One region of the Micrococcus sp. GPGPB33 genome, then DNA from elsewhere that is predicted to be linked to it. Evidence: predicted binding sites of a transcription regulator. Region 1 holds the regulator's gene; the other holds the start of a gene.
What was found. Region 1 encodes LexA, which represses DNA repair genes until DNA is damaged. Its sites were predicted from a motif close to TCGAACANNTGTTCGA; they were not measured.
Positions count from the first base shown of each region.

Region 2: POD19_RS10070 (DUF6504 family protein) is a predicted target of LexA. The motif match lies at 8,268-8,283, and genes of this name have one in related genera.

Region 1 is NZ_JAQMWO010000002.1:2,477,759-2,493,089, forward strand. Features, by position in the region: gene POD19_RS11725 (LURP-one-related/scramblase family protein) at 1-330, opposite strand, end outside; gene POD19_RS11730 (LLM class flavin-dependent oxidoreductase) at 472-1,662, shown strand; gene POD19_RS11735 (CE1759 family FMN reductase) at 1,659-2,312, shown strand; gene POD19_RS11740 (MarR family winged helix-turn-helix transcriptional regulator) at 2,319-2,864, shown strand; gene POD19_RS11745 (trypsin-like serine protease) at 2,970-4,196, opposite strand; gene POD19_RS11750 (SseB family protein) at 4,317-5,318, opposite strand; gene priA (bifunctional 1-(5-phosphoribosyl)-5-((5-phosphoribosylamino)methylideneamino)imidazole-4-carboxamide isomerase/phosphoribosylanthranilate isomerase PriA) at 5,315-6,100, opposite strand; gene POD19_RS11760 (hypothetical protein) at 6,133-6,291, opposite strand; gene hisH (imidazole glycerol phosphate synthase subunit HisH) at 6,291-6,950, opposite strand; gene hisB (imidazoleglycerol-phosphate dehydratase HisB) at 6,950-7,531, opposite strand; partial or broken gene POD19_RS11775 (histidinol-phosphate transaminase) at 7,713-8,833, opposite strand; gene POD19_RS11780 (LysM peptidoglycan-binding domain-containing protein) at 8,877-9,251, opposite strand; gene lexA (transcriptional repressor LexA) at 9,543-10,259, shown strand; gene POD19_RS11790 (ATP-dependent DNA helicase) at 10,303-12,402, opposite strand; gene hflX (GTPase HflX) at 12,399-14,039, opposite strand; gene POD19_RS11800 (NAD(P)-binding domain-containing protein) at 14,546-15,331, shown strand, end outside.
Region 2 is NZ_JAQMWO010000002.1:2,120,341-2,135,671, reverse strand. Features, by position in the region: gene POD19_RS10120 (thioesterase family protein) at 1-768, shown strand, start outside; gene POD19_RS10115 (lipoate--protein ligase family protein) at 765-1,535, shown strand; gene POD19_RS10110 (uridine kinase family protein) at 1,567-2,187, opposite strand; gene POD19_RS10105 (MBL fold metallo-hydrolase) at 2,220-2,876, opposite strand; gene POD19_RS10100 (S-(hydroxymethyl)mycothiol dehydrogenase) at 2,876-3,970, opposite strand; gene POD19_RS10095 (hypothetical protein) at 4,176-4,433, shown strand; gene POD19_RS10090 (SOS response-associated peptidase) at 4,435-5,256, shown strand; gene POD19_RS10085 (hypothetical protein) at 5,470-6,186, shown strand; gene POD19_RS10080 (PKD domain-containing protein) at 6,255-6,755, opposite strand; gene POD19_RS10075 (DUF6318 family protein) at 7,220-7,939, opposite strand; gene POD19_RS10070 (DUF6504 family protein) at 8,414-8,740, shown strand; partial or broken gene POD19_RS10065 (DNA polymerase III subunit alpha) at 8,737-12,434, shown strand; gene thrS (threonine--tRNA ligase) at 12,544-14,562, shown strand; gene POD19_RS10055 (HIT family protein) at 14,559-15,239, shown strand; gene pgsA (phosphatidylinositol phosphate synthase) at 15,239-15,331, shown strand, end outside.

The sequences.
Region 1 (15,331 bases):
GACGTTCACGGACGTCCGCAGGAACGCGATCTGGCGGACGAGGTTGGCGAAGGGCAGCCCGTCGGCGTCCAGGATCGCGAAGCGGTCGCGGCCGAACGTGGCCGGGTCGGCGAGGCGGAAGAGCACGCGGCCGTCGTCACCGTCGACCACGTCGAAGCTGCGGTTCCCCATCAGCATTCGGCCCAGGCCCCCGCCCGTAGTGACCACCGAGACGACGGTGCGCCCGTCCGGGTCCGTCACCTGGATGTCGTTGGACAGGAAGCTCGTCACCTGCTGCAGGATGAGGACGTCCGTGTGGGCGAGGCGACCGGCGTCGAAGGCGGGGCTCATGGGACCAGTCTGCCGTGTCGGGCCCTGCGGAATATTCAGGACGGGGCGGCTCGTTGTGCGGTATAGTTCATTTTTGAAGAACACGGCGACGGCGCGGCCGGCACCGTGAGACCCGCCCCCGGGCACACTGAGGAGCACACCATGCAGTTCGGCGTCTTCACGATCGGCGACATCACCGCCGATCCGACGAACGGGACCGCCCCCACCGAGCATCAGCGGATCAAGGACACCGTCAAGATCGCCCGCCACGCCGAGCAGGCGGGCTTCGAGGTGTTCGCGACCGGCCAGCACCACAACCCGCCCTTCGTGGCCCCGGGCAACCCGCCCACGCTGCTGGCCTACCTGGCCGCGCAGACCGAGACCCTCCAGCTCTCCACGGCGACGACCCTGATCACCACCATGGACCCGGTGCGTCTGGCCGAGGACTACGCGTACCTGCAGCACCTCGCCGACGGTCGCGTGGACCTGACGATGGGCCGCGGCAACACCGGCCCCGTGTACCCGTGGTTCGGCAAGGACATCCGCCAGGGCATCCAACTCGCCGTGGAGAACTACAACCTCCTCTACCGCCTGTGGCATGAGGAGACCGTGGACTGGAGCGGCAACCACCGCACCCCGCTGCAGGACTTCACCCTCACCCCGCAGCCCCTGGACGGCGTCGCCCCCTTCGTGTGGCACGGCTCCATCCGCTCCCCCGAGATCGCCGAGCAGGCCGCCTACTACGGCGACGGCTACTTCCACAACAACATCTTCTGGAACAAGGAGCACGTCATCCAGATGGTGCGCCTGTACCGCCAGCGCTACGAGTACTACGGCCACGGCAAGGCCCATCAGGCGTACGTGGCCCTGGGCGGCCAGGCCTACATGGCGAAGAACTCGCAGGACGCCGTGGCGGAGTTCCGCCCCTACTTCGACAACGCGCCGGTCTACGGCCACGGCCCGTCCCTCGAGGACTTCTCGAGGATGACGCCCCTGACGGTCGGCTCGCCGCAGCAGGTCATCGAGCGCACGCTCACGTTCCGCGACTGGGTGGGCGACTACCAGCGTCAGATGTTCCTCATCGACCACGCCGGCCTGCCCACGGACACCGTCCTGCGGCAGATCGACCTCTTCGGCGAGGAGGTCCTGCCCGTGCTGCGCAAGGAGTTCGACGCTCTGAAGCCGGACGACGTCCCGGCGGCCCCGACCCACGAGTTCCTCGTGGCACGCGCCCGCCGCGGCGAGGCTCCCGTGCCCGGCGGCAAGGAGGGATCGCAGGCCCAGCTCGACCGCGCGGCGGCCGCCGAGCAGCGCGCCACCGCCGATGCCGCGAAGGGCGGTGCCGCGCAGTGACCACCCCCGGCGCCCCCGATGCCTCCGCCCCGTTCACGCCGCAGGCCCGGCACCTCGCCGTGGTCTCCGGCGGGTCCGGGGACCCGTCCCAGACCCGCATGCTCGCCGAACGCATGGCGGAGTCCGCCTCGGCGGCGCTCTCCGAGCACGGCGTGGTCCCGCAGATCCACCTGATCACGCTGCGGGAGCTCGCCGTGGACATCGCGCAGGCCCTGGTGACCTTCGCCATCTCCCCGGCCCTGCGCGCCGCCCTGGACGAGGTCGCCCAGGCCGACGCCGTCATCGCGGTCTCGCCCACGTACAAGGCCTCCTACTCGGGCCTGTTCAAGTCCTTCTGGGACCTCGCGGAGCCCACGTCCGTCGTCGGGGTGCCCGTGCTCCTCGGCGCCACCGGCGGCACCGCCCGCCACTCGCTCATGATCGACACCGCCATGCGGCCGCTGTTCGCCTACCTCAAGGCCCGCATCGTGCCGACCGCGGTCTTCGCGGCCTCGGACGACTGGGGCGAGGCGGCCGGCGTGCAGGCCTCGATGCGGACCGACCCGCTGCAGTCCCGCATCCGGGCCGCCGGACGCGACCTGGCCGAGATCACCCTGAGCCGCCCCCGCGGGCACGCGCCGCCGCGCCCGCGGACATCGACCTGGAGGTGACCCCCTTTGAGCAGCTCCTCAACCCCGGCCCCTGAGCCCGCCGCGCAGGACGCGGCGCCGGCGGAGCCCGACGGCGGCTGGTTCGGCTCCGCATCGGAGGCGCACCGCCCGGTGGACCCGCCCAAGCGCGCCTGGCGCGCCTACTTCGAGGCCACCCAGATGCTCACGGAGGTGGTGGAGCGCCGCCTGAAGCAGGACTGCGGCATGTCGCTGGCCGACTACAACCTGCTGCTGCTCCTCTACGAGTCCCCCGAGGGCCGGCTCCGGCTGGGAGAGCTGGCGTCCCGGATGGTCTTCTCCCCGTCGCGCATCACCTACCAGGTGAAGACGCTCGTGGCCCGCGGCCTGATCGACCGCCGCCCGGTGGCCTGTGACCGGCGGGGCTTCGAGGCCGTCCTCACCGACGAGGGCCGGTCCGCCTTCCGGCGCGCCGCGATCGAGCACGCCCGGCAGGTGGACGAGCTCTTCCTCGGCGACCTGGCGCCGGGCGAGGCGGAGTCCCTCACCCGGATCTTCTCCCGCCTGGGGCGGCGGCTCGAGGGGCTGTGCTGACCACGTCCCCACCTGGCCGGGGTCGCCCCGGCCCCGGGACATGACGAGGCCCGGTGATCCGTGCGGGATCACCGGGCCCCGTCGTGTCGTTCGGGGCGGAATCGATCAGCCGACCAGCTGACCGCCCAGGGTCACGGTGGCGTCCGTGGCGGCACCGGCCGCGTCGACCACGGTCACCACCACGGAGCCGCCCGCGGGCACCTCGGCCGGCACGGGCAGCCAGGCGCGGTACTCGCCGGTGAGGTCCAGGCCGTCCTGGCCGAGGACCGTGCCGTCGGCGTCGTAGGCCGTGACGGTGACGGAGGCGAAGCCGCCCTGATCCGTCTGCGCGACCACCTGGGTGCCGTAGGCGACACCCTCGGCGGGCGCGGCCACGACGTCGGTCACGCCCGGCGCAGCGGCCTCGGCGACCGGGGCCTCAGCAGCGGGGGCCGCCTCGGCGGCCTCCTCCTCCGCGGCGGCCTCGGCGCGGGCCTTGAGCTCGGCCGCGATGGCCTCCTCCTCAGCCGGCGTGAACTCGGTCAGCTCGGACTCGTCCACGGCGGGCTCGCCGCCGGTGGGCAGGTCCTCGTCGGCCACGGGGCCCGCGACGTCGGCGATCGCCGGGGCGGTCTCGGCGGCCGGAGCGGTCTCCGCGGCCGCGGCGGTCTCGGCGGCGGGCGCCGCGGAGGCGTCCAGCGCGTCGAGGGACTCGACCGGGACCATGATCGAGGACATCGCCTGGGCGTCGCAGCCCACCACGTTGCCCTCGGCGTCGAAGGTCACCGGGGCGATGCCCGAGATGACCCCGACCACCCGCTGCTGGGCGTCATAGACGGCCCCGCCCGAGTCGCCGGCGTAGGTCGAGGCGGTGTCGAGGGCAACCTGATCCGCGTACGCGTCGTCGCAGACCGTGGCGGCCTCGAAGGTCTGCGTGTGGGACACGGTGTTCGGCGCGCCCAGCGGCACGGACGAGCCGTGGGTGTAGACGGTCTCGCCCACACCGATGGACGAGGCCGGCCGCGTGGACCAGTCGCCCACGACGTCGACGTCGTCGGCCAGGGCCACGCGGACCGCGTCCACGCCCGAATCGCCGGGCAGTGCCGAGACGGTGCCGATCGCGGTGCCGTCGACGTCGCGGACGGTCGAGCCGATCTGCCATTGGCCCGCACCACAGTGGGCCGCGGTGTAGGCGGTGGCGTCGTCGACGATGGTCAGACTGCACGCCCCGGCCGGCGCGGTGATCGCCGAGCCCTGGGTGAGCGTGGTCTGCGCGAGGGCGGGGCCGGCACCGGCCACCACCACCGCGCCCAGCGCCGCGGTGGCGACGCCGGTCAAGGTTCTGGTTCTCATGGGTACTCCTCGGAGGATGGGAGGCATGGGGCCGGCGCGCGGCGCACGGCCTCCAGGATGGGGTGGGGCCACCACGGGCCCTCCTCCCCCTCAACGGTACCGGACAGGCCGGGCGACCGATCAGGGTCGGCGGACCGTGATCTCCACGGAGTCGGCCCGCTCGGCCAGCAGCGGCAGGTCTGCCAGGAGGGTCTTGAGCGTGGCCGTCATCAGGCGCACCCCGGCCGCGTCGGCGTCCCGGGTGGGCATCGCGACGATCTGCAGCTCGGGCCCGGCCCCGCCTCCGTTCATCACCGCGCCGGAGCCCGTGTGCGTGGCCACCCCCGACCCGGGTGCGAGGCCCAGGTTGAGCAGGTTCGGGACCAGGTCGGCGACCTCGGCGATCTCGTCCGCGATCTCCTGGTCCCGATAGGCGGGGGTCCACTCCCTCTGCTGGGCGAGCGACCACACGGCCGGGCGTCGCACCACGTACGTGTGCTCGGCGCCGGCGTCGATGACGACGAGCTCACAGCCCTCGTCCACGGCGGACAGGCAGGCACGCGGCAGCCACACGGCCACGGGTCGGGCGACCGGGTTCCACGCCGTCAGCGCGGGCACGTTCGTGAACACCGGCAGCGCCTGCCGGCCGTCCGGCGCGCGCATGGTCACGAGGGCCACGTCCGCGGCCTTGTCCCCGTGCGCCGCGACGTCGTGCTCGTGACCGGTGTGGTCGGCGTGGTCGTGGACGTCGTCCTCGTCCCCGGCGAGGGTGGGCACGACGGCGGCGAACACGCGGATGCGCGCGAGCACCTCCGTCACCTCCCGCTCACCGGCGGAGCCGTCCGTCAGGGCCGACATGACGGCGGTCCACTCGGCCGGGCTGGTGCCGTCGTCCTCGTCGAACACGTGCAACGGGTTCGCGGAGCCGTCCACGCCGGGGCCGGAGAGGTCACGGCCCTGCCACGGGACGCCCGCGGTGTCCGCGGTGTTCTCGCCCGCGGTCTTCTCCCGCATGCGGTCGAGTGCGGCCCGGATGTGCCCCGGCAGCTCCCGGGCCGCCGGATGCGGCACCGCGACCGTCTCGTCGATCGGACCGAGCCCGTCGTCGCGGGCCAGGCCGCCGTCGTCGTGCGAGCCCGTCACGGGGCGACCGGGCCGGGCTGCTCGGAGCGCGCCTGCTCCACCGTGGCGCCGCCGGCGACGGCCAGCGCCTGCTCCAGGCTGAAGCGGCCGGCGTACAGCGCCTTGCCCATGATCGCGCCCTCGACGCCCTGGCCGGTCATGGCCGCGAGCGCGGCAACGTCCTCGAGGGAGGAGATGCCGCCCGAGGCGACGACCGGCTTCGCGGTCTTCGCGCAGACCTGGGCGAGCAGCTCCGTGTTCGGCCCCTTGAGCGTGCCGTCCTTCGTGACGTCGGTGACCACGTAGCGGGCGCAGCCGGCATCCTCGAGGCGGGCGAGCACCTCCCAGAGGTCGCCGCCCTCCTTGGTCCAGCCGCGGGCGGCGAGCGTGGTGCCGCGCACGTCGAGGCCCACGGCCACCCGGTCGCCGAAGCGCTCGATGACGCGCGCGGTCCAGTCCGGGTCCTCGAGGGCGGCGGTGCCCAGGTTCACGCGCGCCGCACCCATCTCGAGGGCGTTCTCGAGCGAGGCGTCGTCGCGGATGCCGCCGGACAGCTCGATCTTCACGCCGATCTCCTCCACCACACGGCGCATGACCTCGCGGTTGTCACCGCGACCGAAGGCCGCGTCCAGGTCCACGAGGTGGATCCACTCCGCGCCGGCGCGCTGCCAGTCCAGGGCGGCGGTGACCGGGTCGCCGTACGAGGTGGCGCTGCCGGCCTCGCCCTGGACGAGGCGGACGGCCTGGCCGTCCTGGACGTCGACGGCGGGCAGCAGCTCGAGGGCGGGGGCGTTCGGGGTCATGGGGTTCCTCTCGGGTGGGGCGGCCGGCGCGGTCAGGCGCCGACGGTCAGGAAGGAGGCGGCGATGGCCATGCCGGCCAGCACGAGGACGATCACGATGGCCCACAGCGGCGCCTTCTGCGTGCGCATGGACCAGGCGGCGCCGAGCAGCAGCCCGCCGAGGGCGAGGTAGAGGACGGACCAGTAGGGCATCAGAGGGTCTCCAGCCAGTTGCGCAGCAGCTGCAGCCCGGCGTCCCCGGACTTCTCGGGGTGGAACTGCGTGGCCGACAGGGGGCCGTTCTCCACGGCGGCGATGAAGTCCGCGCCGTGGTGCGCCCAGGTGACCTGGGGCGGACGCATGGCGGAGATCGTCTGGTCGAACTCCCATTCGAGCACGCCGTAGGAGTGGACGAAGTAGAACCGCTCGTCCTCGATGCCCGCGAAGAGGGCGCTGCCCTCGGGCGGCCGGACGGTGTTCCAGCCCATGTGGGGCAGGACCTCGGCGGGCAGCTCGGCGACGACACCCGGCCACTCCCCCATGCCTGCGGTGCGCTCGCCGTGCTCGACGCCGGCGTCGAAGAGGATCTGGTGGCCCACGCAGATGCCGAGGACGGGTCGGCCCCCGGCCACGCGGCGGCCGATCCAGCGGGTGCCGCCGACCTCGGTCAGTGCCCGCATCACGGACGCGTACGCCCCGACGCCGGGCACGAGCAGCCCGTCGGCCTCCTGCACGGCCTGCGGATCGCGCGTGAGCTCGACCTCCGCGCCGGCCCGCTCCACGGCACGCAGCGCCGAGTGCACGTTGCCCGAGCCGTAGTCCAGGACGGCGACGCGCGGCCGCACGCCGGGGACGGTGGTGGGGCGGGCCATCAGAGGGCGCCCTTGGTGGAGGGCACGCCGGTCATGCGGGGGTCGTCCTCGACGGCGGCGCGCAGGGCGCGGGCGAAGGCCTTGAACTGCGCCTCGACGATGTGGTGCGGATCCCGGCCTCGCACGACGTCCATGTGGAGGCAGATCGCCGCGTGGTACGTGATCGACTCGAACACATGGCGGGTCATGGAACCGGTGAAGTGCCCGCCGATGAGGTGGTACTGCTGGCCCTCGGGCTCGCCCTCGTGCACGAGGTACGGCCGGCCGGAGACGTCGACGACGGCGCGCGCCAGCGCCTCGTCCAGCGGCACGGACGCCTCGCCGAAGCGGCGGATGCCGGACTTGTCCCCGAGCGCGGTCTTGAGCACCTCGCCCAGGGTGATGGCGACGTCCTCGACCGTGTGGTGCACGTCGATGTGCGTGTCCCCGGTGGCACGGACCGTCAGGTCGATCTGGGAGTGCCGGGACAGCGCGGTGAGCATGTGGTCGTAGAACGGCACGGTGGTGGAGATCTCAGCGCGGCCGGTGCCGTCCAGATCCATCTCGACGTACACGTCCGACTCGCTCGTGGTGCGCGTCATGCGCGCACGGCGTCCGGAGATCAACTCGGCTGCCACGGGTCCTCCTCGGGCTGGGTCCGCACCGGTCCGGGACGGGTGCGGGGGGATGCGGGTGCGCGCGGCCGGTGCCGGCGGGCCGGGGCGCCGCGCGCGCTGTCCCTATCCTAGGGAGCCGGGCGGACGCCGAGACTCCGGTGACGCCTCAGGACCGGTCCCCGGTCTCGCCGAGGACCTCCGCGAGAGCGGTGAGGAACGCCGTCGTCTCCGCCTCGGTGCCGGCGGTGACGCGCAGGTGGTGCGGGATGCCGACGTCCCGCACGAGGACGCCGCGGTCGAGCAGGCGGCGCCACACGTCGGACGCGTCCTCGAGGTGACCGAAGAAGACGAAGTTCGAGTCGGACACCGAGGGCCTCAGTCCCAGGCCGCGCAGGGTGGAGACGATGCGGTCGCGCTGGGCCTTGATGTCCTCCACGGTGCGCAGCAGCGCGTCCACGTGATCGAGGGCGGCCTCCGCCGTGGCCTGCGTGACCGCGGAGAGGTGGTACGGCAGGCGCACCAGGCGCAGGGCGTCGGCGACGGCGGGGTCCGCGGCCAGGTAGCCCAGGCGCGCGCCGGCCAGGGCGAACGCCTTGGACATGGTGCGCGTGACGATCAGCCGCTCACGGCCGGGCAGGAGGGTGAGGGCGGAGCGGGTGCCGGCGAGGGCGAACTCCGCGTAGGCCTCGTCCACGACGACCATGGCGCCGGGCCCGCCGGCGGCCTCGTTCTGCGCCTGCGCGGCGTACACGGCCTCGATGGTCGCCAGGTCCAGGGCGGTGCCCGTCGGGTTGTTGGGCGAGGCCAGGAAGACGACGTGCGGACGGTGCTCCCGCACCATGGCCGCCGCGTGCTCGGCGCTGAGGGTGTGGTCTTCGGCACGGCCGCCGTCCACGAACACGGTGTCCGTGCCGCCGGCCAGCAGCGGGTACATGGAGTACGAGGGCAGGAAGCTCAGCAGTGTCCGCCCGGGGCCGCCGAAGGCCTGGAGGATCTGCTGCAGGATCTCGTTGGAGCCGTTTCCGGCCCACACGTGGTCCGCCGTGAGGCCGTGGCCGAGGTAGCCGGCGAGCGCACGTCGCAGCCCCGTGAACTCGCGGTCCGGGTAGCGGTTCAGCCCCCGGCGACGGCCGCGACCCGCTCGGCGATGGCGGTGGCGACCTCCTCCGGCACCGGATGCGTGTTCTCGTTGGTGTTGAGCATGTACGGCACGTCCAGCTGGGGGGCGCCGTAGGGGCTCAGGCCGCGGAGGTTCTCACGCAGGGGCAGAGAGCTGAGGTCGGTCATGGCCGCCAGTCTAGGAAGCGTGGAGGGCGAGGCCCGCCGTGCGTCACCGCGTGGCCGGGACGAACAGCTCCTCGCCCGGCGCGGGGGCCCGGCCCTCGAGCCCGTTGAGCTCGTCGATCGTGGCGATCACCTCGTAGACGTCCGCCTCCGGAGCCACCGTGGTGGCGATGGTCCACAGGCTGTCCCCGGGCATGACCGTGACGGACTGGGTGGCGGGCCCCGCGGTGTCCGCGGACACCGCGGCGGGCGACAGCAGCACACCCAGGAAGAAGGCGGCCGCCAGCGTGGCGGCCACGGCCGCGGCGATCACGGGGATCCCCCGCAGCACGAGGCGGCCGCGGCGGGTCAGACGGATGGTGGCCGGACGCGGCCGCGCCGTCGCGGGCGAGCCGGCGAACTGGGCGGTGGTGAGCGTCATGGTGTCCTCCTCCGGGGCGGATGCCCTCCAGGTGATCGAACATGTGTTCGAATCCGTTCGAATGCCTTTCTAGCACAGGTGTTCGAGACATGCCACGACGAGATCGAACATATCTTTGAAGGAGAGGCGGCTCTCCTCTAGGCTCGAGGCCATGCACGGACGCCCCGGAACGCCCCGGGACCGCCAAGACACAGGCAACCAGCGGGGGCGGACACGGTAAGCGTCCGGACGGCAGCCGGACGCCGGAACACGAGTCCGGCCACCATCACCCCGGGAGAACGGACGGCAGCCATGAGCACCACCGACGATCAGCCGGCGGCGCGCGCGCCGCTCACCGACCGCCAGCGGCGGATCGTGCAGACCATCCGGGACGCGATCGCCGACCACGGCTACCCGCCCTCCATGCGCGAGATCGGCGACGCCGCGGGCCTGGCCTCGCTCTCCTCCGTCACGCACCAGCTGGGCCGTCTCGAGCGGCACGGCTACATCCGGCGCGACCCCGGACGCCCGCGTGCCCTCGAGGTGCTGCTCGACGTGGACGGCACCCCGCTGGGCGAGGCCGCCTCCCCCACCGCTGCGCCGTCGTCGCGGGTCTCCGCGATCCCCGCGTGGCACACCGGCGCAGACGAGGCGGACAGCGTGCCGGTCCCCTGGGTCGGCCGCATCGCGGCGGGCGGCCCGGTCCTGGCTGAGCAGCAGGTCGAGGACGTCATGGCGATCCCGCGACGCCTCACGGGCGAGGGCGAGCTGTTCATGCTGCGCGTCACGGGCGACTCGATGGTGGACGCCGCGATCTGCGACGGCGACTGGGTGGTGGTGCGCCGGCAGGACACGGCGGAGAATGGCGACATCGTCGCGGCCCTCCTCGACGACGAGGCCACCGTGAAGACCTTCCGCCGCCGCGACGGGCACACCTGGCTCCTCCCCCAGAACACGGCCTACGAGCCCATCCTCGGCGATCACGCCACCGTGATGGGGCGGGTCGTCACGGTCCTGCGTTCGCTCTGACCCGCTCCCTCCGGCCGGGCCGACGGCCCGAGGCCGAGCGAGGTCAATCGCCCGAGGCGAGCCGTGCCAGCACCCCGCGGACGACGTCGCGGTCCGTGGTGCGCCAGAAGTCCGGCAGGGCGCTCGTGATGTAGCCGCCGTACCGCTCGGTGGCCAGGCGGGGGTCCAGCACGGCCACCACGCCGCGGTCCGTCACGGAGCGCACGAGGCGCCCGGCGCCCTGGGCCATGCGCACGGCCGCATGCGTGGCGGAGATCCGCATGAACCCGTTGCCGCCGTGCCGGGCGACGTCCCGGGTGCGGGCCTGGGAGAGCGGGTCGTCCGGCCGCGGGAACGGGATGCGGTCGATCACCACGAGCCGCAGCGAGTTCCCCGGCACGTCCACGCCCTGCCACAGGCTCATGGTCCCGAACAGGGACGTGTCCGGCTCCTCGGAGAACTGGCGCACGAGGGCGGAGAGGGTCGCGTCCCCCTGGCACAGGATCGTGGTCTTCGGCCCGAGCCGACGGCGCATCTCGGCGGCGGCGTCCTCGGCCGCCCGGCGCGAGGAGAACAGGCCGAGGGCCCCGCCCCGCGACGCCCTCAGGAGCGCCTCGAGCTCATCCAGGGACTCCGGCGAGGCCGTCCTGCCGGGCCGGGGCAGGTGCCGGGCCACGTAGAGCACCCCCTGACGCGGGTAGTCGAAGGGGCTGCCGACGTCGAGGGCCTCGAACTTCGGGGCGTCCGGACCGGCCAGGCCCACGTCGCCGGCCACCGAGTCGAACCGGCGCTCCCCCGAGCCCACGGTGAGCGTGGCGGAGGTGAGCACCGTCGTCGCCTTGCCGAACAGGCCCTCCCGCAGCTTGCCGGCCACCGAGAGCGGGGCCACGTAGAGCTGGGGCGGGTCGGTCTCGTCCCCCGGCTGCCAGCCCACGCCGGGCTCGAAGTGGCCGGGGCGGGTGGCCCACAGCACCTCGGGGAAGTCGGCCTCGGGCCGGGCGGCGAGCATGCGCTCCACCACCTCGAGGACCTCGAGGATCCGCGAGCGCGCCATCTGCCGTCCGCCGTCGGCGTCGGCCTCCTTGTCCTTGTCCTGGCCGAGGTCGGACAGGCACTGGCGCGCGGCCGTGAGGACGCCGGTGAGGGCCTGCTCCTGCACCTCGTCCGGGCCGGCGGCGATCAGGCCGGACGGGGTGTCCGTGAACGCGCGGTCCAGGGCCGCCCCGGCTTCGATCAGGTCCTCCACGGCCACGGTGGTGTGACGGCGCAGCGAGGTGGCGGCGCCGTGCACGATCGACCCAGACAGCTGCCCGGTGACCGCACCGGTCACCCGGTCCTGCAGCTCGTGGGCCTCGTCCACGACGACGGCCGAGTACGCCGGCAGCACCGCGAGCCCCTCGAAGGCGCTGATGGCGAGCATCGCGTGGTTGGTGACCACGACGTCCGCGTCCGCCGCGTCCGCGCGGGCCCGCTCGGAGAAGCACTCCTCGGCCTGGGGGCAGCGGGACGCGCCGAGGCAGTCGACTGCGGAGACGGAGACCTGCCGCCACGCGCGGTCGGTGACGGGGACCTCGAGGTCGTCGCGGTCACCGGTCTCGGTCTGGTCCGCCCACGCCCGCAGGTACATCACCTCCTTGCCCAACAGGGAGGAGGGCCCGGCGGCGCCGTCCGTGGCGGAGCCGATCATCCCGCCGTCGTCGGCGACCGTGAAGAGGGCCTCCTCGCCCTCGTCCCCGGGGTAGCCGCCGTCCACCTTGTGCCGGCACAGGTAGTTGGAGCGGCCCTTGACCAGGGCGACGACGGGCTCGCGAGGCAGCTCGTCCTTGAGCGCCTCGACCAGCCGGGGGGCGTCCCGCTTCATGATCTGGGCCTGCAGCGCGAGCGTGGCCGTGGCGACGACGACGGGGTCCTCCTGCGTCATCGCGTGCTGGATCGCGGGGATCAGGTAGGCCAGGGACTTGCCGGTGCCGGTGCCGGCCTGCACGAGCAGGTGGCGGCGCGACTCGAGGGCGCGCGCCACCTGCAGCACCATCTCCCGCTGTCCCGCGCGGTGCTGGCCGCCGGTGGCCTGGACCGCGGCATCCAGCAGGCGCAGCGCCTCGCGCTCGTGCTCCGTGCGCGGCTGCGCGCCGCCCGCCCCGGCCTCCTGCTCCTCCTCGCTCACGACGCGTCCGCCTCCACGACGAACTCGGCGAAGTCCGGCGCGATGTCCTCACGGACCAGCACGGACAGGCGGGTGCCGCCCTCCTCGTAACCCTCGGCCAGGATCTCCGCGTCCGCCGAGTGGAGGCGGGAGACCAGCTCACCCCGGGTGAACGGGATCAGCAGTTCGAGCCGCACGTCCGGCCGCGGGATGGTGGCCGCGATGGCGCGCTCGAGCTCGTCGATGCCCTCGCCGGTGCGCGCGGAGACCACCACGGCGTGGGGCTCCTTGGACCGGATCCGGGCGATGACGGCCGGGTCCGCGGCGTCCGCCTTGTTCAGCACGATGATCTCGGGGATCCGGTGCGCGTCCACCTCCGCGAACACGGAGCGCACCGCGGCGATCTGGCCCTCGGGATCCGGGTGCGAGCCGTCCACGACGTGCAGGATGACGTCCGCGTCCGCGACCTCCTCGAGGGTGGAGCGGAACGCCTCGACCAGCTGCGTGGGCAGGTTCCGCACGAAGCCGACCGTGTCCGAGAGGGTGTAACCGATGCCGTCCGGCGTCATGGCCTTGCGCACGGTGGGGTCCAGCGTGGCGAACAGGGCGTTCTCCACGAGCACCCCGGCGTGGGTGAGGCGGTTGAGCAGGGACGACTTCCCGGCGTTGGTGTACCCGGCGATCGCCACGGACGGCACCCGGTTGCGACGACGGTTGGCACGCTTGGCCTCCCGGGCCGGCTTCATCCCGGCGATGTCCCGGCGCAGCTTCGCCATGCGGGTGCGGATGCGGCGGCGGTCCAGCTCGATCTTGGTCTCGCCGGGGCCGCGGGAGCCGATGCCCTCGCCGGCGGCGGCACGGCCGCCGGCCTGCCGGGACATGGACTCGCCCCAGCCGCGCAGGCGCGGCAGCAGGTACTCGAGCTGCGCGAGCTCGACCTGGGCGCGGCCCTCACGCGAGCTCGCGTGCTGGGCGAAGATGTCCAGGATCAGCGCGGTCCGGTCGATCACCTTCACCCGCACCACGTCCTCCAGCGCGCGACGCTGAGACGGGGCGAGCTCGGAGTCCACCACCACGGTGTCCGCACCGGAGAGCGCCACGATCTCGGCGAGCTCCTGCGCCTTGCCCTTGCCGAGGAACGTGGCCGGGTCCGGGGTGGCGCGGCGCTGGATGACGCCGTCGAGCACCTCCGAGCCCGCGGTCTCGGCGAGCGCGGCGAGCTCCCGCAGGGAGTTCTCCGCATCCTCCGCGGAGCCCTCGGTCCAGACGCCCGCCAGCACCACGCGCTCCAGGCGCAGCTGGCGGTACTCGACCTCGGTCATGTCCTCGAGCTCGGTGGACAGACCCTGCACGCGCTTGAGGGAGTGGCGCGCGGCGAGCTCGTCCTGGTCACCGTCGGCGTCCGTGTGCCCGTCCTCGCCCTCGTCCAGGGCGAGTGCACGGCCCGCGAGCGCGCCGGAGCGGTCCGGGGTGCCGGCGTCGGGGGCGTCCTCGTGGTCCGCGACCACACTGTCCGCGGAGCCGCGCCCGGTCGCCTCGCGCTCGGAGGCGCGGCGAGCGTCATCGGCGGCCAGGATGCGGTCGATCACGGCCTGGATCTCGTCCTCGGAGCCGTGGGCGCCCTGAGGGCCGGGGGTGTGCTGGTTCTTCTCAGTCATGGTCTCCTCTGGGCCGCCGCGGTCGGGCGACCCGATCGTCTCAGGGTAGAGGGGTCGGCGGACGCGTTAGGCGGCTGTCCGCAGGGGGCGGACGTGGCGGGTGACGCGCACGGCCGGTTAGGCGGAGGTCGGCGCCGCGCTGCGACGATCTCGCGGCGGCTCCGTCGGCATGGGGAAGGTGAGCACGCGGCACCGCAGCCACGAGGTCTCGTCGGCGGGCGTGCAGGGACGGACCACATCGTCCATGGTGGGATCTCCATCAGGTGCCGGGGCGCGCTCGACGGCCTCATCCGAGGCGGGCGCGCGAGGGGGCGGGGGCGGGCAGTGACGCGGGGGCGTCAGCGCAGGAAGATCCACATGGGCGTCGAGTGTACCGGGCGGCGCGTGTGGGCGACAGGGGCCCCGGCGCCCGGTCCGCTGACGACGCGCACGTATCCTGCGGGCATGACCGCGTCCCCCTCCCCGCCCCGCCGCGGCCCGGCCGGACGGGCCGGGCGACCGTCGTCGTGATCGGCGCGGGCCAGGCGGGGCTGTCCGCCGCCTACCACCTGCGCCGCCGCGGTTTCGTGGGGCTGGGTCCGAACGACGACGGCGCCGCCGGCGTCCCCGACGACGCCCCCGGCACGTTCGTGGTGCTCGACGCGGAGACCGCCCCGGGCGGCGCGTGGCAGCACCGCTGGGACTCGCTCACGATGGCCACCGTCAACCACATCCACGAGCTGCCCGGCGACCCGGTGCCGCCGGCCGACCCGGCCGCGCACGCCAACACCCTGCTGCCGGCCTACTTCGCCGATTACGAGGCACGGTTCGCCCTGCCGATCCGGCGGCCCGTGCGTGTGAGGCGCGTCGAGCGGATCGGCGAGCCGGGACGTGCGCGCGGGTTCTTCGTCCGCACGGACGGGGCGCCGGGCACGTGGCGGGCGGACTTCGTGGTCAACGTGACCGGCACCTGGACGTCCCCGCGGTGGCCCTCGGTGCCCGGGATGCGCTCGTTCCGCGGCCGGCAGCTGCACACCCATGACTACGTGTCCAGGGACGAGTTCGCCGGGCAGCGGGTGGTGATCGTGGGCATGGGCGTCTCGGCGACGCAGCTGCTGGCCGAGACCTCCACGGTCGCGGACACCCTGTGGGTGACCCGCCGCGAGCCGCAGTGGCAGGACTCGGCCGCGCCCGGCGCCCTGGCCGAGTCGGTGCGCGGGGTGGACGAACGGACCCGTGCGGGCCTGCCGCCGGGCTCCGTGGTCGAGGCGACCGGGATGCACCGCTCGTCCTGGGTGCGCGAGGCCGAGACA
Region 2 (15,331 bases), 360 kb from region 1:
CGCACCTCCCGCGTGCGCTCCACCGTGCACGCCCAGGGCGCATGGCGGGAAGAGGAGATGCACATGGCCGCCGTCTCGGGCCTGCTGCTGCACGAGGTGGCTGCGCACGAGACCACTCCCGGGCTGCGGGTGGGACGGCTCTCCTACGACATCCTGGGCACGCTCTGGTCGGGCGAGCTCGAGGTGGTCACGCGCACCCTGCGTCCGGGCCGCACCATCGAGCTTGTCGAGTCCGTGCTCCACGCCCGGGGCCGCACCGTGCTGACCCTGCGCGCCTGGCTGCTGTCCACCTCGGACACCTCCGCCGTCGCTCAGCTGCCGGACGAGCCCCTCCCGCCGCGCTCGCAGGCGCAGTCGCACAACGCGCTCCACGGATGGGGAGGCGGGTACATCGCCTCCCTCGACGGCGTCGTCCTGCCCGGCCACGGGCCGGGCCACGGCCGGGTGTGGCTCACCACGGACCGCGAGATGGTGGCGGGGGAGAGCACGAGCGACCTGGTGCGCCTGATCAGCCTCACCGACGCGGCCAACGGGATCGCCCCGGCCCTGCCGGCGAAACCGGGCGGGTGGTTCTTCCCCAACGTGGACCTGCAGATCCACCTGTACCGCGAGCCCACCGGCCACTGGCTCGGCCTCGCGGGGCAGGTCACGGTGGGCCCGGACGGCGTGGGCCTGACCAGCACCGTCCTCCACGACGACGACGGCCCCTTCGCCCACGCCGAGCAGACCCTCACCCTGCGCTCCTGGCCGGCCGAGGGCGGCCTGTGAGCGCAGCTCCCCGGCTGCGCTGGGCCGTGCAGGAGCGGACCCTCGGGGCCGCTGAAGACCTCGACTGGGCCATGGACGAGCTGGCCGTCTTCCGCGCCGCCGCGGCCGAGGGAAGGGCCCTCGAGGACCTGATCCGCGTCTACGTGCCCGAACCGACGGTCCCGTTCGGCCAGCGCGACGCCCGGCTGCCCGGCTTCGCGGCCGCGGCCGCGGCGGCCCGCGCCCACGGCTTCGAGCCGGTGGTGCGCCGGGCCGGCGGACGGGCGGCGGCCTACCACCACGGCTGCCTGGTGGTGGACCACCTGAGCCAGCAGGAGGACGCGGCACTCACGCAGCAGGCCCGGTTCGCCGAGTTCGCCGACCTGTTCGTGCGGGCGTTCGCGCGCGTGGACGTGCCCGCCTCCGTGGGCGAGATCCCGGGGGAGTACTGCCCGGGCGAGTTCTCCGTGCAGGGCCCTGCGCCGACATACCCGGTGAAGCTGGCCGGCTCCGCGCAGCGCGTGGTGAAGGGGGCGTTCCTGTTCTCCACCCACGTGGTGGTGTCCGACCCCGCTCCGCTGCGGGCCGTGCTCGTCGACGTCTACCGGGAGCTCGGTCTGGACATGGACCCCCGCACGGCGGGCGCGGCCGAGGACGTGCGCCCCGGGGTGAGCGTCCCCGCGTTCGCCGCGGCCCTGCGGGAGGAGTACACGGCGTGGGCGGCCGCCGCCGGGCTCGAGGTGGTAGACGAGCAGCTCGCCGTCCTCGCTGCGGGCACCTCCGGCTGAGGGCACGGGCGGCCAGACTGCGGGCGGGCCGTCAGGCCGTGAGATCCGCGATGATCTCCCGCTTGCGTCGCGGGGTGAAGCCGGCCGCCACGGCCGCCGCCCGGCGCGCCGCGTCCGTCCGGTACAGGGACCAGCCCCGCTGCACGAGGAACGGCAGCGGCTTGCGGCGTTCGGCGACGTCGCGCACGAACCGGCGGGCCGCCGTCGTGGTCCGCGCCTGGTCGATGTACCAGGCCGCGTAGCCGACCCCGGCCCGGTCCAGGGCGGCGGGCATGCGCTCGGCGAAGATGCCCTCCGCCACGATCACCCCGCCCGGCTCGAGCGCGACGGTGCTGTGCCCGCGGACGGAGGACGTGGAGATGTCGTAGTCGGGCACACGCGTGGCGCCCTCCTCGAGCAGTTCGACGACCGCGTCCACGGCCGCCTGCTCATCCCATGTTCCGGGGTGGTCCCAGTCGATCTCGCCGTAGGGGGTGCGCGGGAACACGGGGCCGGGCCCGCCCGCGGCGCCGTCGTCGGACTGCGGACGGTAGAACGCATCGAGCGAGAGGTGGGGCCGGCCGTGCCGCCGGGCCAGGTAGGACTTGCCGGAGCCCGACGCGCCGCCGAGCAGGATCACGGAGGGAGGGGGCGAGGCGGGGAGGATGGTCACGGGGGACCATTCTTCCCCACCTCGGCGCGTCCTCAGTGGCCGCGGTCGATCCACTCCTGCAGGTGCGGCTTCTCCGTGCCGATCGTGGTGGAGTCGCCGTGGCCGGTGTGGACCACGGTGGCCTCCGGCAGCGAGAGCAGGCGCTCGCGGATGGACTCGATGATCGTGTCGAAGTCCGAGTACGAGCGGCCGGTGGCGCCGGGCCCGCCCTGGAACAGGGTGTCGCCGGAGAACACGACGCCGGTCGGGGCGCCGTCGTCGCCGGCCTCGCCCAGGGCGGGGGCGTACAGGCAGACCGAGCCGGGGGAGTGGCCGGGGGTGTGCAGCACCCGCAGCTCGACGCCGGCCACGCGCAGGACGTCGCCCTCGGCGAGCGCGCCATCGGGCTCCTCGTCGGGGAAGACGTCGTCCCAGAGCATGCGGTCGGCGGGGTGGAGCAGCGCGGGGGCGTCCACCATCTGGCGGAACTCCTGGACCTGGCGGATGTGGTCGTCGTGGCCGTGGGTGAGGACGATGGCCAGCACCTGGCGGCCGTTCACCTTCTTCCAGACGGCCGAGGCATCATGGGCCGGGTCGATGACGACGCACTGCTCCGCGCCGCCGACGATCCACACGTTGTTGTCCACGTCGAACGTCTCCCCGTCCAGGGAGAACGTGCCGGAGGTGACCAGGTGATCGATGCGCGCCATCAGAGCACCACCACCGAGCGCAGGACCTCGCCGGACTTCATCGTCTCGAAGGCCTCGTTCACCTCGTCCAGGGCGATGGTCTCCGTGACGAACTCGTCCAGCGGCAGGCGGCCCAGGCGGTACTGGTCCACGAGCATCGGGAAGTCGCGCTCCGGCAGGCAGTCGCCGTACCACGAGGACTTCAGCGCGCCGCCGCGGCCGAAGACCTCCAGCAGGGGCAGCTTCAGCTCCATGCCGGGGGTGGGCACGCCCACCAGGACGACGCGGCCGGCCAGGTCCCGGGCGTAGAACGCCTGCTCGTAGGTCTCCGGGCGGCCGACCGCCTCGATGACCACGTCGGCGCCGAAGCCGCCGGTCGCCGCGCGGATGGCCTCCACGGGGTCCTCGTCCTTCGAGTTCACGGTGTGGGTGGCGCCGAGCTCCTCGGCCTTCGCGAGCTTCTTGGCGTCGATGTCCACCGCGATGATCGTGGTGGCGCCGGCGAGCTTCGCCCCGGCGATCGCGGCCACGCCGACGCCGCCGCAGCCGATCACGGCCACGGACTCGCCGAGCTTGACCTCGCCGGTGTTGATGGCCGCGCCGATGCCGGCCATGATCCCGCATCCGAGCAGGCCGACCGCGGCCTGTTCCTCGGGAGTGTCGACGCCGTCGACCTTGGTGCACTGCTTGGCGTGGACGAGCGTCTTGTCCGCGAACGCCCCGATGCCCAGGGCCGGGGACAACTCCGTGCCGTCCTCCAGGGTCATCTTCTGGGTCGCGTTGTGGGTGTTGAAGCAGTACTTCGGCTCGCCCTTGCGGCACGCGCGGCACTCGCCGCACACGGCGCGCCAGTTGAGGATCACGGTGTCGCCGACCTGGACGTGGTCGACGCCCTCGCCGATCGCGGAGACCACACCCGTGGCCTCGTGGCCGAGCAGGTACGGGTACTCGTCGCCGATCCCGCCCTGCTGGTAGTGCAGATCCGTGTGGCAGACGCCGCAGGTCTTGATGTCGACGACGGCCTCGCCGGGTCCCGGATCGGGGATGACGATGGTCTCGATGGTGACGGGGGCGTCCTTCGCCATGGCGACGACGCCGCGGACCTTCTGGGACACGTTGTTCCTCCTGGTGGTGGGGATCTGCCCGAGGCCGCGCATGCGTGAGGCGGCGCGGCGGGCGGGCTCGTTCTGCCCATCCCATCACAGGACCCTGTGCGACGCATCGGTGAGCAGCCGGGGGGCCTGGTGTATGGCGTCACCATGGCGGCCGGGGGAGACTGCAACCTGACCCGCAACACCGATGTGAACGGAGGGGCGAACCGTGGCAGGACATGGCAGAGACGAGGACGAGGCGTACGAGGCTCCGGAGGCTCCAGCCGGGGCTCCGGCCGGTGCCGGCACGCTCGCTCAGTGGCGCATCCCGCTGGTGGGGCTGCTGATCGGCGTCGGCCTGGGAGTGGTGTTCGGACTGGGCACCGAGAGTCCCTGGGGCACTGTGCTCGGCTGCGCGATGATGGGCTTCGCCCTCGGCATCGCGTGGATGTATGTCGATCGTGGCCGGGACGGGAGGGACCGCTGACGTGTGCGGCCGCTACGTGATGGCCCGCGCCACGAGCGACCTGGTGGCCCTGGGCGATGCCGAGACGAATGAGGAGCTGGTGCTGCGCCAGAGCTGGAACGTGGCGCCGACAGCCGAGGTGCCGATCCTCGTGGCGCATGCGGACGACGTCGGCGCCGGAGTGACCCGGCGGATCCACGTGGCACGCTGGGGCCTGGTGCCGCCGTGGGCGAAGGAGCTGTCCGTGGGGTCCCGTGCGTTCAACGCGCGCTCGGAGACCGTGGCCTCCAAGCCGACGTTCCGGGCCGCCGTCCGCGCTCGACGCTGCGCCGTGCCGGTGGAGGGCTACTACGAGTGGAAGACGCCGGAGCCTGGCGCCAAGGGTCCCGACGGGCGGGCCGCGAAGAAGCAGCCCTACTACGTGCACCCGGCCGGGGCCGGGGACGGCGAGGGGCCGGTCATCTGGTTCGCCGGCCTGTACGAGTGGTGGCAGGACCCCGAGGCCAAGGCCGCGGGGGAGGACGCCTGGGTCCTCTCGACGACGATCCTCACCATGGCCGCGCCCGACGCGGACGACGACGATCCGGTGCTCGCCGCACTCGGCCAGCTGCACGACCGGATGCCCGTGCCCATGGACGCCGAGGCGATGGACCGGTGGCTCGCCCCGGACACGCTCGGGTCCGCAGAAGAAGCCGACGCCCTCGTGGGCGAGGTGTGCGCCGGCGCGTACGACGTCGCGGCGGGCTGGTCGCTGCGGCCCGTGGGGGGCGCCGTGGGGAACGTGCGGAACAACGGGCCGGAGCTGATCCAGGAGATGAGAGAGCATCAGGGAACGCTGCTCTGAAGGACGGGGCGACGGGGATGACCTGCCCGTGAGGCGCGGGAACGCGGTGCCGCGGCATCGTGATCGGATCGAGACGGATCCGAGACCGTTCTGAACTCCCCCTGAGAATGGGCTCTGCGTAGCGTGGGTGTCACCGGGCCGGTATGAGCGCCGCATCTTTCGGAGGGGTGCCACGGCGAGGCCGGAGACGGCCATCTCCTGTTCGCCCTGTCCGTGGACGGCACCCCGGTGGCCGCCGCCCTCTACGATGAGGCCGCCGGCACTCCGGAGGGCAACAGAGGCCCCTCTGCCGGGCTCGTCTACGCGTGGGGGGAGCACAGCCTGGCCGACCCCGTGTTCGGGGACAACCCCGAGTGGTTCTTCACGCTGGAGCACGCCGAGTCGGGCGTGCTGCTGCCGTTCCGGTCCGAAGGCCTGGGCGACGACGCGGCGGTCGCGGAACTCTCGTGGGGTCCGCGCTGGGGTGCCCTCTGGCGCGACACCACGGTGGACTCCTTCACCGGGTTTCACTACCTCGCCGACGCGACATACCCGACCGACGACCGCCTCGTCCTCGACTGGTCGCTGGACGGGATGACCAAGAGTGAGGACGTCATCATCACCCAGGACGCGGCGCGGTCCGACGTCTTCGCGCTCGTCGAGTTGCTCGCGGACGGGCAGAAGCCTTGGGCCCTGAACGTGCCGGCGGGGGAGGACGCCCCGTCTCCCGGCGAGGCGGACCCGGTGCCGCCCGCCGAGCAGGAGCCCGTCGACACTCCGGCTCCCGTGGCCGGGGAGGAACCGGGGGAGGGAACGGGCGGGGAGGAGACCCACACGACCCCGGACACGGTCGAGACCGGGCGTGAAGTTCCGGCGGGTGCGCTCGGAGCGCTCGCGGCCCTCGGTGCGGGACTCGTGCTCACGGCCCGGGGGCGGGTGCGCCGGGTCTGACACACCCGGCCGATGAGTGGGCCGCGGGGCGGTGGACGGGAGACCGTCGGCCGCCCCGCGGTCTGTGCTCAGCCGGCCGGAGCGGATTCGATGGGGCCGGTGCAGCCCCAGGCTGAGGAGTCGACGCTGCAGTCATCGGCGACATTGCGGGTGATGGTGCGCCAGATGTTCGCGGTGACGGGGGCCGAGTCGAGGCTGATGGTGCCTGGGATGAGCACCCACTCGCCCCCGGCCTCCCGGTATTCGCCGATGTACACGGTGGTGAGGCGGACCGTGTACTGCCCGGTGTCCTCGTACACGTGGCTCGTGGGGGTGGGGACGTTGAACTCCGGCTGGCTCTGGCCTGCGACCGAGGTGGTCTTGGTGGGGGACCCGTCCCCGTAATCCCAGTGGAAGCTCACCGGCGTGGCGCGGAGTTCGACCTCGACCCCGTTGAGGGTGGTGACGAGCGTGCGTGTTTCGGCGTCTGCGTAGAAGTTGGTCTCCGCATTGCGGATCCCGCGTCCGCCGTTGTCCGACCGGATCTCAGGCTCCAGCACGAGGAGCGTGCGGACCTCGTCGATGGACACGGGCGGGGCGCCGTCTGCTGCTGGGGCTGGCGAACCCGCAGTAACGCATTCCGGCCGGCTGTAATAGGGATCCCTATCTGGGCGAGTTGTGTCGACGAACTGCTCACGTACCCATGCCCCTTCTGGGCAAAAGGCCTCGGTCTGTTCGCGACACGTCCCAAAATCGGAATTATTCTCTTGATTCGGAAAACAGGCGTCTACAGTGCGCTGCTCGATTGCCGGCTTTTCTCTGGCTCCTGGAGCGGCAACTTCGGATACCGGTTCGGAGGCCGGCTGAGGGGGCTGTGTTCGCGACTGTTTCTTGCACTGCGTTCGAATCCTAAATTCGACGTCTTCTCGCTTGCCACTAATGGGAACATCGGTGCAGGGCTTCGCGCGCTGTGCGTGTGCCGATGGCGCTTGAATCAGCGTTAGGGCAATGCAAGCAGTTACTATCGCAATCAAAATACGCGAGATGGAAGGCATTATTGAGCATCCTGGTGATTTTGCATCTCATCGATCACCCAGTGGCCCTTGGAGGGTTCGTAGACTACGTCGGCCAGCCAGGTCTCGTCGTGAGTTTCCACCCCACTGGCAGAGTCGTCTCTAACGCCCTGTGAGTCGAAGACCTCTACAGCGGATGCGTCACGAACAAGAGTAGCGGTGTAGCCAAACTCTGACGGGGTGAGAGTCAACGATTTGATCGAGGTGTGCTCTCCCGTCGACCAGCCACCTTCTTTGTAGTGCTGGGCAGTTGAGTCGGATACGGCTTGGCAAAGCTCGCAGTATTCGCTGTATGTCGAATCAAAATCAGCGGTTTCTCCGGTCTGGTCAGTGTAGTAAATGGCCTCCCAGAAATAGCGAATTGCCGCCTCGGCGCCCTCCTTGGTCTCTTCCTTCATGGCGGCGGGCATCTCCGGCTTGGGCACGTTCCGCGCGGGGCCGTCGGCAGACGCGGGCACGTATTCGCCGGACCCGCTCTCCGTGGCCGTGGGGGATGAGCTGACGCCTGCGGTCTCACTCGTGCTCGCGGGCGCGGACGTCTCGACGGCGGGCTTGGCGGACGAGGGTGACGTCGTCGACGACTCGGCGGGCTCGGACTGCCCGCCACAGGCGGTCAGTGCGAGCGCCAAGGCCACGCTGAGCGTGCCGGCCTGGGCGAATCGGTGGCGGCGCAGGGCGCGCCCGGGTGCGGTGAGAGACATTTCCCCTCCAACTGGACGTCCGTCGTGTGTCCGCGCCTCCCGCGCTGATCCCGCAACGCGGTGCCCGTGGCATGCGAGGCCCGGTTGGTTCGGAGTATACGCAGACGGATTGTGGTCCTGCTCGCATTGTCCACAGGACCGTGCCGGCGCACTTCTTCCGGCCCAAGAGACGATTTTCTCGTGCGTGTGCGCCCCAAGGTCGGGTTTGAGGCCTACGGCCAGGACTCGGCCAGCCGGCCTCACGAAAAGGGCGTTCCCGGCCTCGCCCGTCTGGGGCGATGCGTCCTTAACGTGTCCGGCGGGCGCCCTACGTTCGCACCCATCGCATTCGAACACATGTTCGAGTACGATCGGGTGTGCGGCCCCACCTTCCCACTTCTTCCCCGCGTCCGGTCCGCCGGACGGGCCGCGCTCCCATCGCCCGACGGCACCCCGTCGTCGGTCCGGTCAGCAGTGCACAGGGAGAGAAGCAGAATGGGAGTCCTCACACAGTCGGTGGCGGTGGAGTGCGGGGCAGACGGCACCCCGCAGGGGCTGCGCTGGAACGGGCGGGACTACGTCCTCGCAGAGCGCCCCGTGCGCTGGTTCGAGCGGCGCCGCTGGTGGGCGGAGGAGGTCCGCGCGGAGAAGGGCCGCGGCGCCGGTCTCGTCGACCACGAGATGTGGCGGTTGCAGGTCCGCCTGGCCCGGGCCGGCGCCGCGCCCCTGCAGACCCTCGACGTCGCCCACCACCTGGACTCCGGCCGGTGGCGGCTCGTGCGCGTCCACGAGCACGCCCAGGACCTGAGGCGGTCGGCATGAGCCGGGCCGCCGCGGCCGGACGCACCGCCGCACCCTTCGCCCACCTGCACGTCGCCTCCGCGTTCAGCGCCCACTACGGGGTCAGCTGGCCCGAGGACCTCGTGGCCGCCGCCGCGGCCGCGGACATGGACCTGCTGGCCTGCACCGACCGGGACGGGCTCTACGGCATGGCCAAACACGTGGGTGCCTGCCTGCGCCACGGCATCACCCCGATCGTGGGCGTGGACCTGGCCGTCCGGTGGAGCGAGGACGAGGACGCCGGCCGCGTGGTCGTGCTCGCCCGAGGAGGCTGTCATGGCTCCGGCTACCGCTCCCTGTGCGAGCTCGTCTCCGCCGCCCACGCCCGCACCACCGGGGGAGCGGCGGGCGGCAGCCCGTGGGCCAGCGTCGCCGAGCTCGCCGCCGCGGCGGCCGGCCGTGTCCCCACCGCCGCCAACCGGGACAACCCGCCCACCCCCGAGCTGTTCGTCCTCCTCGGCCCGGACTCGGACGTCGGCCGCCACCTGGCCCGCCGCCGGTACGCGGCCGGCCTCACCGCCCTGCGCCGCTGGAAGGCGGCCCTGCCCGCAGGCAGCCCCCACGCCGATGTCGTCACCCACCTCTCCGCCCCCGGCCGACGCCTCGACACCGGGCACGCCGTGAAGACCCTCCGCGCCGCCCGCCAGGCCCGCATCCCCGCCGTCCTGACCAACGCCGTGCGCTACGCGGCCCCGGACGGTGCCGCCACCGCGGACGTCCTCGACGCCGTCCGTGCCCTCAGCTCCCTCGACGCCCTCCACGACCTGCAGCCCAACGGGCAGGGCTGGCTCAAGTCCACCGCCGCCATGCACCGCATCGCCCACGAGATCGCCTTCGCCGCCGACGACCGCCCCGCCCCCCTGCTCGAGGCCACCCGCCGCCTCGCCGAGGCCTGCGCACTCGACCCCGAGACCGACCTCGGCTGGGGCGTGCCCCGCGTCCCGGAGGCCGCCGTCATCGGCATCGACGGCCCCCGGAGCACGTGCTGCGCGAGCGCACCCGCACCGGCCTCCTCGCCCGCTACCCCCACCTCCACACCGGGGGAGGCCTCCCCGGCACCAGCCAGGCGGCCCGGGACCTGCAGGACCGCGCCGAGCACGAGCTCGGCATCATCACCCGACTCGGCTTCTCCTCCTACTTCCTCACCGTGGCCGCCGTCGTCGACCTCATCGAGGGCATGGGCATCCGCGTGGCCGCCCGCGGCTCCGGCGCCTCCTCCCTCGTCAACCACGCCCTGCGCATCTCCCATGTCGACCCCATGGCCAACGGCCTGATCATGGAGCGCTTCCTCTCCACCGACCGCTCCACCCTCCCGGACATCGACATCGACGTGGAGTCCGCCCGCCGCCACGAGATCTACCACGCCGTCGTCGAACGCTTCGGCGCCGAGCGCACCACCCTCATGAGCATGCAGAACGCCTACCGGGCCCGCGGCGCCGTCCGCGACGCCGGCCTCGCCCTCGGCATGCCCGAACCCGAGGTGGACGCCATCGCCAAGCAGCTCTGGCGCTTCTCCGCCTCGAACTTCCGCGAAGCCCTCCAGCGCATGCCCGAACTCGGCGGCCTCTCCCGCCGCATCGAGTCCGGCCGCGCCGAGGGCGACCGCCAGCTGGACCTGCTCGTCGACCTCACCGAACGCCTCGACCGCCTGCCCCGCCACATCTCCATGCACCCCTGCGGCGTCATCCTCGGCGACGCCACCCTGCTGCACCGCACCCCCGTCCAACCCTCCGGCATGGGCCTGCCCATGAGCCAGTTCGACAAGCACGACATGGACCCCATGGGCTTCCTCAAGCTCGACATCCTCGGCGTGCGCATGCAGTCCGCCATCGCCTACACGATCGCCGAGGTCGAACGCACCACGGGCGAGCGCATCGACCTCGAACAGGTGCCCCTCGACGACGACGCCACCTACGCGATGATCCGCACCACCCACACCCTCGGCTGCTTCCAGATCGAGTCCCCGGGCCAGCGCGAACTCGTCGGCAAACTCGCCCCCCGCGAGTTCAACGACCTCACCGTGGACATCTCCCTCTTCCGCCCCGGCCCCATGCAGTCCGACATGGTCCGGCCCTTCCTCGAACAGCGGCACGGCTGGGCACCCGCCCACTACCCGCACCCCGACCTGCGGCCCGTCCTCGCCGAGACCCACGGGGTCACCGTCTTCCACGAACAGGTCCTGCGCACCATGGACGTCATGACCGGCTGCGGACTGGCCCGCGCCGACGAGCACCGCCGCCTCCTCGGCGGCCCGCAGGAACACCTCGTCGAAGAGGCCTTCCGCACCGGCGCCCTCGCCCGCGGCTACTCCCTCGACGTCATCGACGAGGTCTGGGCCACCCTCTCCGCCTTCGGCTCCTTCGGCTTCTGCAAGGCCCACGGCGCCGCCTTCGCCGTCCCCACCTACCACTCCGCCTGGCTCAAGACCCACCACCCCGCCGCCTTCATGGCCGCCATCCTCGAACACGACCCCGGCATGTACCCCGCCCGCCTCATGGTCGCCGAGGCCCGCCGCATGGGCATCCCCGTCCTGCCCGTGGACGTCAACGCCTCCTCGCGCCACGTCCACGTCGAGTGGGTCCCCGCCCACCCCGAGGTCGACGACGGCGCCCCCGGCCGCTGGGGCATCCGCCTGCCCCTCACCAGCCTCTCCGGACTCAGCGAAGCCGAGACCGACCGCCTCGACGCCGGCCGCCCCTACCGCTCCCTCGCCGACGTCCGCGACCGCGCCCGCCCCACCGCCCGCAACCTCGAACGCCTCGCCCAGCTCGGCGCCCTCGACTGCCTCCTCCCACCCGGCGGCGCCTCCCGCACCGACCTCGTCCACCACCTCGAACTCCAGCACTCCACCACCCGCGGCACCGCCCCCGGCCGCACCGCCCCGCGCTCGCGGTCCGCCCGTCCACGGCAGGTGGAGGGCCAGCTGGCCCTGGACCTGCCGGACACCGAGCTCACCGCCCTCGCCCCGCTCTTCCCGGACCCGGCCCCGGCCGCCCGGGTCCGCACCGAGCTGGAGCTCACCGCCCTGGACGTCACCGCCCACCTCATGGACTCCCACGCCCCGTACCTGGACGCGCTCGGCGTCACCCGGGCGAAGGACCTGCTCGGGCTGCGCACGCAGTCCCGGGTGCTCGTGGCCGGGGTGCGCGTGGCCACCCAGACCCCGCCCATGCGCAGCGGCAAGCGGGTGGTGTTCCTCTCCGTGGACGACGGCACCGGATGCGTGGACGCCTCCTTCTTCACCGAGGCCCAGCACGCCTCCGGGGAGATGCTCTTCTCCGCCCGCCTCCTGCTGATCGAGGGCACCGTCCGGCGCACCGGCGACCGGGCCGTGTCCGTCCAGGCCGTGCGCGCCTGGGACCTGCACCGGCCCGAGACGCTCCCGGACCCCGACTACCTGGACGCCACCCGGCAGCAGTGGCGGGACTGGCTCGCGGCGGACCGCCGAGCCGCCGCCGCGCGCCGCAGCGGCCGGGCGGGCACCGGGGCGCAGCCCCTGCCGGACATCCCGCACCACGGCACGGGCGGCTGGCCCGTGAAGGTGCGTACCGACGTCGGACCGGCCGGCGGGGCCCGCCCCGGCCGCACGGCACCCGATCGGCCCGCGCCGGAGCACACCCCGATCCCGGTGCCCCACCCGGAGACGTGGGAGCTGCTGCCCACCCCGGACAGATGAGACCGCTCGCCTCCGTGCCCCGCCGTCCGGCCGCGCCCCTAGAATGGGACGCGGCCGACGGTGGCCCCCGTACGCCACCGATCCCGAAGCCAGACCTCGAAGGAGCACCGTGTCGGAGCCGAAGAACATCCTGCTGACCGTGGACGGAGAGCTGCGGGAGGTGACGCACGGCACCACCGGCCTCGACCTCTTCCGCGAGAAGCCGACCACCGCCGTGATGCGGGTGGACGGCCTGCTCTGGGACCTGGCCCGCGAGATCCCCGCCGGCGCGTCCGTCGAATCGGTGGACATCACGGAGCCCGAGGGACTCGAGGTGCTGCGGCACTCCACCGCCCACGTGATGGCCCAGGCCGTGCAGCAGCTGCGCCCGGGCGCCAAGCTCGGCATCGGCCCGTACATCACGGACGGCTTCTACTTCGACTTCGACGTCGACGAGCCCTTCACCCCCGAGGACCTCAAGCAGATCTCCTCGCTCATGCAGAAGATCGTGAAGTCCGGCCAGACCTTCCGCCGCCGCGTCGTGGACGAGGAGACCGCCCGCGCCGAGATGGCGAACGAGCCCTACAAGCTCGAGCTGCTCGGCAAGAAGGACGCCGCGGACACCGCCGGCGAGGGCGCCTCCGTGGAGGTCGGGGCCGGGGAGATCACCATCTACGACAACGTGGACCGCAAGACCGGCGACGCCGTGTGGTGCGACCTCTGCCGCGGCCCGCACCTGCCCTCCACCAAGCTCATCGGCAACGGCTTCGCGCTCACCCGCTCCGCCGCCGCCTACTGGCTCGGCAACGAGAAGAACAAGCAGCTGCAGCGCATCTACGGCACCGCCTGGGCCAGCAAGGACGACCTCAAGGCCTACCAGGAGCGCCTCGCCGAGGCCGAGCGCCGCGACCACCGCAAGCTCGGCGCCGAGCTGGATCTCTTCTCCTTCCCGGACGAGCTCGGCTCCGGCCTGCCCGTGTTCCACCCGCGCGGCGGCATCATCCGCAAGGAGATGGAGGACTACTCCCGTCGGCGCCACACCGAGGCCGGCTACGAGTTCGTCTACACCCCGCACATCACCAAGCAGCACCTCTACGAGGTGTCCGGCCACCTCGACTGGTACGCGGACGGCATGTTCCCGCCCATGCACATCGACGAGGTCCGTGATCCCGAGACCGGCGAGATCACGCGCCAGGGGCAGAACTACTACCTCAAGCCGATGAACTGCCCCATGCACAACCTGATCTACCGCTCCCGCGGCCGGTCCTACCGTGAGCTGCCGCTGCGGCTGTTCGAGTTCGGCTCCGTGTACCGGTACGAGAAGTCCGGCGTGGTCCACGGGCTCACGCGCGTGCGCGGCATGACCCAGGACGACGCCCACATCTACTGCACCCGCGAGCAGATGAAGGAGGAGCTGACCACCACGCTCAACTTCGTCCTCGACCTGCTCAAGGACTACGGCCTCAACGACTTCTACCTCGAGCTCTCCACGAAGGACCCGGAGAAGTTCGTCGGCTCCGACGAGATCTGGGAGGAGGCCACCCGCACCCTCGCCGAGGTCGCGGAGGCCTCCGGTCTGCAGCTCGTCCCGGATCCGGGCGGCGCCGCGTTCTACGGCCCGAAGATCTCGGTCCAGGCCCGGGACGCCATCGGCCGTACGTGGCAGATGTCCACCATCCAGCTGGACTTCAACCTGCCCGAGCGCTTCGACCTCGAGTACCAGGCCGCCGACGGCACCCGTCAGCGCCCCGTGATGATCCACCGCGCCCTCTTCGGCTCCATCGAGCGCTTCCTGGGCGTCCTCACCGAGCACTACGCCGGCGCGTTCCCGGCCTGGCTTGCCCCGGAGCAGGTCGTGGCCATCCCGGTGGCCGAGGCATTCAACGACTACCTGGACGACGTCGTCGCGAAGCTGCGTGCCGAGGGGATCCGGGCGCGCCTGGACGACTCCTCGGACCGCTTCCCGAAGAAGATCCGCACCGCGGCCAAGGAGAAGGCGCCGTTCGTGCTGATCGCCGGCGGCGAGGACAGGGAGGCGAACGCCGTGTCCTTCCGCTTCCGCGACGGCACCCAGGACAACGGCGTGCCGGTGGAGGAGGCGATCGAACGCATCGTGAAGGCGGTGCGCGAGCGCGAGGTCACCCCATGACCAGCCCCGGCACCGGCGGATCCGACGCGCGGGCGCAGGCCCGCGCGTCGGCGGACGCCGCCGCCACGGACGGCTTCGAGCTGCCCGGCGCCCCGGACGCCTTCGAGCGGTTCTGGAACGCCCACCGCATGGCGTACGTGTCCAAGGGGACGGGCCAGGTCAAGGACGAGCACACCTGCCCGTTCTGTGCGGCCCCGCAGCGCGACGACGAGCACTCCCTCATCGTCCACCGCGGCCGCACCGCCTACGTGGTGCTGAACCTGTACCCGTACAACCCCGGTCACCTGCTCGTCTGCCCCTACCGCCACGTGCCCCTGTACACGGACACCACCACGGAGGAGGCCGCCGAGATGGCGGAGCTGACCCAGACGGCGATGCTCGCCCTCGGCCAGGCCGCCGGCGCGTCCGGCTACAACCTCGGCATGAACCAGGGGGCGGTGGCCGGCGCCGGGATCGCGGCCCATCTGCACCAGCACGTGGTGCCGCGGTGGACCGGCGACGGCAACTTCCTGCCGATCATCGCCCGGACCAAGAACATGTCGCAGACCCTGGGGGAGACCCGGCAGATCCTCGCGGACGTCTGGGACCGGGCCGCCCGGGACCACGCCGCGCGCCAGGCGGCCAACGCCCGTGCCGCGGCCGAGCATCCTCGCCCGGGGGCCGGAGACTCCGCCTGATGCTGGACCGTCACGCGCGCGGCGTCACCACCCGCCTGTTCACCCCGGTGGCCCGTACGCTCCTGCGGGCCGGGGTCAGTCCGGACACCGTG